Regions from separate parts of the Streptomyces sp. NPDC058880 genome, predicted to be linked through region 1. Evidence: predicted binding sites of a transcription regulator. Region 1 holds the regulator's gene; the other holds the start of a gene.

Region 1 (3,410 bases):
CTTCACGGCCTGCCAGACGTCCACGTACGGATGGCCGACCACCAGCACGTCGGGCGAGGTGGCGGCGACAGCGGCGGCGATACGGGACTCCTTCGAGCCCGGCACCAGGTGGTCCACCAGCACCCCCAGCCGGGCGTCCGGCGCCGGACCGAACTCCGCGACCACCGCGGGGAGGTCGTCGACGCCCTCCAGGTATTCGACCACGACGCCCTCGATGCGCAGGTCGTCGCCCCAGACCCGCTCCACCAGCTCGGCGTCGTGGCGGCCCTCCACGTAGATCCGGCCCGCCCGGGCCACCCGCGCCCGCGCGCCGGGGACGGCGATCGACCCCGATGCCGTCCGGGCCGGCGCCGACGGGCCCCGCGACGGGCGGACCAGGGTGACCACCGCGCCGTCCAGCAGGAAGGCCCGCGGCTCCATGGGGAACACCCGGCGCTTGCCGAACCGGTCCTCCAGGGTCACCGTCCCCGCCTCGCAGGCCACCACCGCGCCGCAGAAGTCCGTACCCGCCACCTCGACGACCAGGTCCGGGTCCGCGGCGACCTCCGGGACGGCCTTGGGGCGCTTCCACTGCGGGGTCAGGTCGGGGGAGTACTCGCGCATCCGGTCGACACTAGGAGAGCGGTGGCCCTCCCCGCTACGACACGCCGGAACGGGCCGCCAGTGTGGCGCGTTGCGCACGCACGAACCGCGCGTCGACCACTGCTCCGTGACCGGGTACGTACAGTGCGTCCTCGCCGCCCAGCGCCAGGAGCCGGTCCAGGGCCGCGGGCCACTGCCGCGGCACGGCGTCCGGGCCGGCCACCGGCTCGCCCGATTCCTCGACCAGGTCCCCGCAGAACACGGTCTCGCGGTCACCCGCGACGAAGACGGCCAGGTCGTGTCCGGTGTGCCCGGGCCCCACGTTGGCCAGCAGCACCTGCACCCCGCCCAGGTCCAGGGTCCACTCGCCCGACACCTGGTGGCCGGGCAGCACCAGGCGGTCCACCGCCTCGCTCGCCTCCGCCTGCGCGAGCCCGTGCCGCACCGCGTCCCGGCGCAGCTCCTCGCGGCCCGTGGCGAGCAGCGCGGCCAGCCCGACCGCGCCGAAGACCTGGGCCCCGGGGAAGGCGGACGCGCCCAGGACGTGATCGAAATGACCGTGCGTGAATGCGATATGGGTCACGCTCCGGCCCGTCAGTCGCTCGGCCTCGGCCCGCACCTCGGTGCCCTCGCGCACGCACGATCCGGGGTCGACGAGGAGGACGGACCCGTCCCCCACCACCAGTCCCACCGTGCAGTCCCACACCGGCAGACGCCGCCGGCCGGTCCTTGCGGTGAGCCGTTCCCAGCCCGCCTCTTCCCAATGCACGTCCATGCCGCGACGCTACCCTGGCGGGCCTCCCTTGCCACGGTCTCACCACCCGGCCGTACACTGAGCGGGGGATCTCTGGCACTCGAACGCACAGAGTGCCAACGAACGGCAGAACACGGCAGAACACGGCAACGGATCAGGCTGGAGGTGTGCGCGATGCTCAGCGAACGCAGACTCGAAGTGCTGCGCGCCATCGTCCAGGACTACGTCGGGACGGAGGAGCCGGTCGGCTCCAAGGCGCTCACCGAGCGGCACCGGCTCGGCGTCTCGCCCGCCACCGTGCGCAACGACATGGCGGTGCTGGAGGAAGAGGGCTACATCGCCCAGCCCCACACCAGCGCCGGCCGGATCCCCACCGACAAGGGCTACCGCCTCTTCGTCGACAAGCTCGCGGGGGTCAAGCCGCTGTCGACGCCCGAGCGTCGCGCCATCCAGAACTTCCTCGACGGGGCCGTCGACCTCGACGACGTCGTCGGCCGTACGGTGCGGCTGCTCGCGCAGCTCACCCGTCAGGTCGCGGTCGTGCAGTACCCCAGCCTGACCCGGTCGACCGTCCGGCACGTGGAGCTGCTCTCGCTCGCCCCCGCGCGGCTGATGCTCGTACTGATCACGGACACCGGGCGCGTCGAGCAGCGGCTCGTCGACTGCCCGAGCCCCTTCGGCGAGGCCTCGCTGGCCGACCTGCGGGCCCGGCTCAACAGCCGGGTCGTCGGCCGGCGCTTCACCGATGTCCCCCCGCTCGTCCAGGACCTCCCCGAGTCCTTCGAGGCCGAGGACCGGGGCACGGTGTCCACCGTGCTCTCGACGCTCCTCGAAACCCTGGTCGAGGAGGCGGAGGAGCGGCTGATGATCGGCGGTACCGCCAATCTCACCCGCTTCGGACACGATTTCCCCCTGACGATCAGGCCGGTGCTGGAGGCGCTGGAGGAGCAGGTCGTGCTCCTCAAGCTCCTCGGCGAGGCCAACGAGTCGGGAATGGCCGTAAGGATCGGGCACGAGAACGCCTACGAGGGGCTCAACTCCACGTCGGTCGTCTCGGTCGGTTACGGTTCGGGCGGCGAAACCGTCGCCAAACTCGGCGTGGTCGGACCGACCCGCATGGACTACCCCGGAACGATGGGAGCGGTACGCGCAGTGGCACGTTACGTCGGACAGATCCTGGCGGAGTCGTAAGTGGCCACGGACTACTACGCCGTTCTCGGCGTGCGCCGCGACGCATCGCAGGACGAGATCAAGAAGGCCTTCCGGCGCCTCGCGCGTGAACTCCACCCGGATGTGAATCCGGACCCGAAGACGCAGGAGCGCTTCAAGGAGATCAACGCGGCCTACGAGGTGCTGTCGGACCCGCAGAAGAAGCAGGTCTACGACCTCGGCGGCGACCCGCTGTCCTCCTCGGGCGGCGGCGGAGCCGGCGGATTCGGGGCGGGCGGCTTCGGCAACTTCTCCGACATCATGGACGCCTTCTTCGGCCAGGCCTCGCAGCGCGGACCGCGCTCGCGGACCCGGCGCGGCCAGGACGCCATGATCCGCCTCGACCTGGAGCTGGACGAGGCGGCCTTCGGGACGACCAAGGACATCCAGGTCGACACGGCCGTCGTCTGCACCACCTGCTCCGGTGAGGGCGCGGCCCCCGGGACCTCGGCGCAGACCTGCGACATGTGCCGTGGACGCGGTGAGGTCTCCCAGGTCACCCGGTCCTTCCTGGGCCAGGTCATGACCTCGCGCCCCTGCCCCCAGTGCCAGGGCTTCGGCACCGTCGTCCCGACCCCGTGCCACGAGTGCGCGGGCGACGGCCGGATCCGCTCCCGCCGCAGCCTCACGGTCAAGATCCCGGCCGGTGTGGAGAACGGCACCCGGATCCAGCTCGCGGGCGAGGGCGAGGTCGGCCCCGGCGGCGGCCCCGCCGGCGACCTGTACGTGGAGATCCACGAACTGGCGCACCCGACCTTCCAGCGGCGCGGGGACGACCTGCACTGCACCGTCACCATCCCGATGACGGCGGCCGCGCTCGGCACCAAATGTCCGCTGGAGACGTTGGACGGCCTGGAGGAGATCG
Region 2 (3,410 bases), on a different contig from region 1:
GTCCGCGCGCACAGCCACATCTCCGGGTCGAGCGGCCTCATCCGCGCGCACAGCAGCCGGGCCCGGCGGTGGGCCTCCCCGAGGTCATCGGTCCGGAACACGGGATAGGCCCGCGAACTCCCCACCCCGTCCTCATCCCTGCCCGTCGCGCCGGGGCGGCGGTGCCGACGGGCGGCGCACCTTCGCGTACGTCCCGGCGGGATCGGCGGTGTGCGGCACGGGATGTGTGACGGAGTTCCCCATGGCCGTACGTTCACACGCTCCCACCCACCCCGGCCAGCGGTTTTAGCCACCCGGTCGAAGGGGAGCGCCCCCAGGGCCGGGCGGGGCCCGCGCCCGCACGACGGTGTCCTTCGGCGAGCCGCTGCGCATCCCCGCGCCGTTCGACCTCACGCTCGACACCACGTCCCGACTGTCCCGGCCGGGAACGCCCGAGGGCGGCACCCCCGTCGGGGTGCCGCCCTCGTTCGAGAACAGCCGATCGACCAGCAGGCCGATCAGAAGTCCATGTCACCGCCCGGCATGCCGGCCGGAGCGGCAGCGGCCTTCTCCGGCTTGTCGGCGATGACGGCCTCGGTGGTCAGGAACAGCGCGGCGATCGACGCGGCGTTCTGCAGCGCGGAGCGCGTGACCTTCGCCGGGTCGATGATGCCCTCGGCGATCATGTCGACGTACTCGCCGGACGCGGCGTTCAGGCCGTGACCGATCGGAAGGTTGCGCACCTTCTCGACGACGACGCCACCCTCAAGACCACCGTTGACGGCGATCTGCTTCAGCGGGGCCTCCAGGGCGAGCTTCACGGCGTTGGCGCCGGTCGCCTCGTCACCATCGAGCTCCAGCTTCTCGAAGACCGCGGAGGCCTGCAGCAGGGCCACGCCACCACCGGCGACGATGCCCTCCTCGACGGCCGCCTTCGCGTTGCGAACGGCGTCCTCGATGCGGTGCTTGCGCTCCTTGAGCTCGACCTCGGTCGCGGCACCGGCCTTGATGACGGCCACGCCGCCGGCCAGCTTCGCGAGGCGCTCCTGGAGCTTCTCGCGGTCGTAGTCCGAGTCGGAGTTCTCGATCTCGGCGCGGATCTGGTTCACACGACCGGCGACCTGGTCGCTGTCACCGGCACCGTCGACGATGGTGGTCTCGTCCTTGGTGATGACGACCTTGCGGGCGCGGCCGAGCAGGTCGAGACCGGCGTTCTCCAGCTTGAGGCCGACCTCCTCGGAGATGACCGTGCCGCCCGTGAGGATGGCGATGTCACCGAGCATGGCCTTGCGGCGGTCGCCGAAGCCCGGGGCCTTGACGGCGACGGACTTGAAGGTGCCGCGGATCTTGTTGACGACCAGGGTCGACAGGGCCTCGCCCTCGACGTCCTCGGCGATGATCAGCAGCGGCTTGCCGGACTGCATGACCTTCTCCAGGAGCGGCAGCAGGTCCTTGACCGAGCCGATCTTGGAGTTGACGATCAGGATGTACGGGTCGTCGAGAGCCGACTCCATACGCTCCATGTCGGTGGCGAAGTACGCCGAGATGTAGCCCTTGTCGAAGCGCATGCCCTCGGTGAGCTCCAGCTCCAGACCGAAGGTCTGGGACTCCTCGACGGTGATGACGCCTTCCTTGCCGACCTTGTCCATGGCCTCGGCGATGAGCTCGCCGATCTGGGTGTCGGCGGCGGAGATGGAGGCCGTGGAGGCGATCTGCTCCTTGGTCTCGACATCCTTGGCCTGGGCGAGCAGGGCGGCGGAGACGGCCTCGACGGCCTTCTCGATACCACGCTTGAGGGCCATCGGGTTGGCGCCGGCGGCCACGTTGCGCAGGCCCTCGCGGACGAGCGCCTGGGCCAGGACGGTGGCGGTGGTCGTGCCGTCGCCGGCGACGTCGTCCGTCTTCTTGGCGACTTCCTTGACCAGCTCGGCGCCGATCTTCTCGTACGGGTCCTCGAGCTCGATCTCCTTGGCGATGGAAACACCATCGTTGGTGATCGTGGGGGCGCCCCACTTCTTCTCAAGGACGACGTTGCGACCCTTGGGGCCAAGGGTGACCTTGACGGCGTCGGCGAGCTGGTTCATCCCACGCTCGAGGCCGCGGCGGGCCTCCTCGTCGAACGCAATGATCTTGGCCATCTGAAGTGGTCCTCCCGGACAGCGGTGGATTGCTCCCAGGACCGCGCCCGCGCCCGCGACGGACGGCCTGCATGCCCGGCGGTTCCTTCCCACCGGACCCTGCGGGCCTCACCGACCCGGTCCTCGTTTCAGTAGCACTCTCACTCGTAGAGTGCTAACGCCAATGATTAGCACTCGACCCCCGAGAGTGCAAGCGGCTTCGAAGAAGCCTCGGCGTGGGGTGGCGGTCGGGTGACGGGCGGGCGCAAGCGGCTTCGAAGAAGCCTCGATGCGGGGGTGGCGGTCGAGTGACAGGCGGGCGCAAGCGGCCCCGGGGAGAACACGGGCACACGGGGGACACGCGAGGGGCCCACATCCCGGACACGGGATGTGGGCCCCTCGTAGGTCTTCCGGGTCTTCGACGGAAGACCGAGCGTCGGTGGTCGATGCTCCGGGACTAGCCGAGCGCGAGCTTGACCATGTCCGCCTGCGGACCCTTCTGGCCCTGCGAGATCTCGAACTCGACCCGCTGACCCTCTTCAAGGGTGCGGTACCCGTCCATCTGGATGGCGCTGTAGTGGACGAACACATCCGCACCACCGTCGACCGCGATGAAGCCGTAGCCCTTCTCCGCGTTGAACCACTTGACGGTGCCCTGAGCCATGCCTAACTCCCCTATTACTGGCCCTTGCGCGGGAACGCACTTCGCGTTCCCGGGTCAGAACTTGCGTCGGAACGCGTCGACCGAGGCTGAATGTATCTGCGCGAGTGCTGTCTGCAACAGGTCAATCCGACGAGAAATCTGGACACCGAGAAACATTGAAATAGAGTGAAAATTTGGCATCTTCCAGGGCAACTCGGGCCAGACATATCTCGCCAAAGCCCCATACCGCGCCCGCACATTGACCCGATGTCGACCCTCACGCGACCCGTTCATATGCAGCGGGCAAGTCCAGCGGAGGGGACTTCCCCAACTCTACCGTGCCCAATCAAACAGAATTACCCCCTCCGCTTTTAGCGGAGGGGGTAATTTCGGTTTGTCGGGAGGGTCAGCAGCCGCCCGCGACGGCCGGGATGATCGACACACCGGCGCCGTCCGGCGTCACCGCCGCCAGACCGCCCTCGAAGCGCACGTCGTCATCGTTGACGTAGACGTTCACGAAGCGTCGGAGCTTGCCCTGGTCGTCCAGGACGCGCGCGGCGATGCCCGGGTGGTTCTTCTCCAGGGACTCGATGACCTCGGCGAGGGTCGCGCCCTCGGCCGGGACCTCGGCCTGACCGCCGGTGTAGGTGCGCAGGATGGTGGGGATGCGG

What was found. Region 1 encodes HrcA, which represses chaperone genes, less so after heat shock. Its sites were predicted from a motif close to TTNGCACTCNGNNNNNCNGAGTGCNAA; they were not measured.
Region 2: groL (chaperonin GroEL) is a predicted target of HrcA. The motif match lies at 2,249-2,275, and genes of this name have one in related genera.

Annotation. Positions count from the first base shown of each region.
Region 1 is NZ_JBHYMC010000022.1:63,263-66,672, forward strand. Features, by position in the region: gene ACFW2G_RS15640 (DUF3097 domain-containing protein) at 1-603, opposite strand, end outside; gene ACFW2G_RS15645 (MBL fold metallo-hydrolase) at 638-1,357, opposite strand; gene hrcA (heat-inducible transcriptional repressor HrcA) at 1,511-2,527, shown strand; gene dnaJ (molecular chaperone DnaJ) at 2,528-3,410, shown strand, end outside.
Region 2 is NZ_JBHYMC010000064.1:35,600-39,009, reverse strand. Features, by position in the region: gene ACFW2G_RS27515 (hypothetical protein) at 1-101, opposite strand, end outside; gene groL (chaperonin GroEL) at 498-2,117, opposite strand; gene ACFW2G_RS27505 (cold-shock protein) at 2,554-2,760, opposite strand; gene ACFW2G_RS27500 (MoaD/ThiS family protein) at 3,146-3,410, opposite strand, start outside.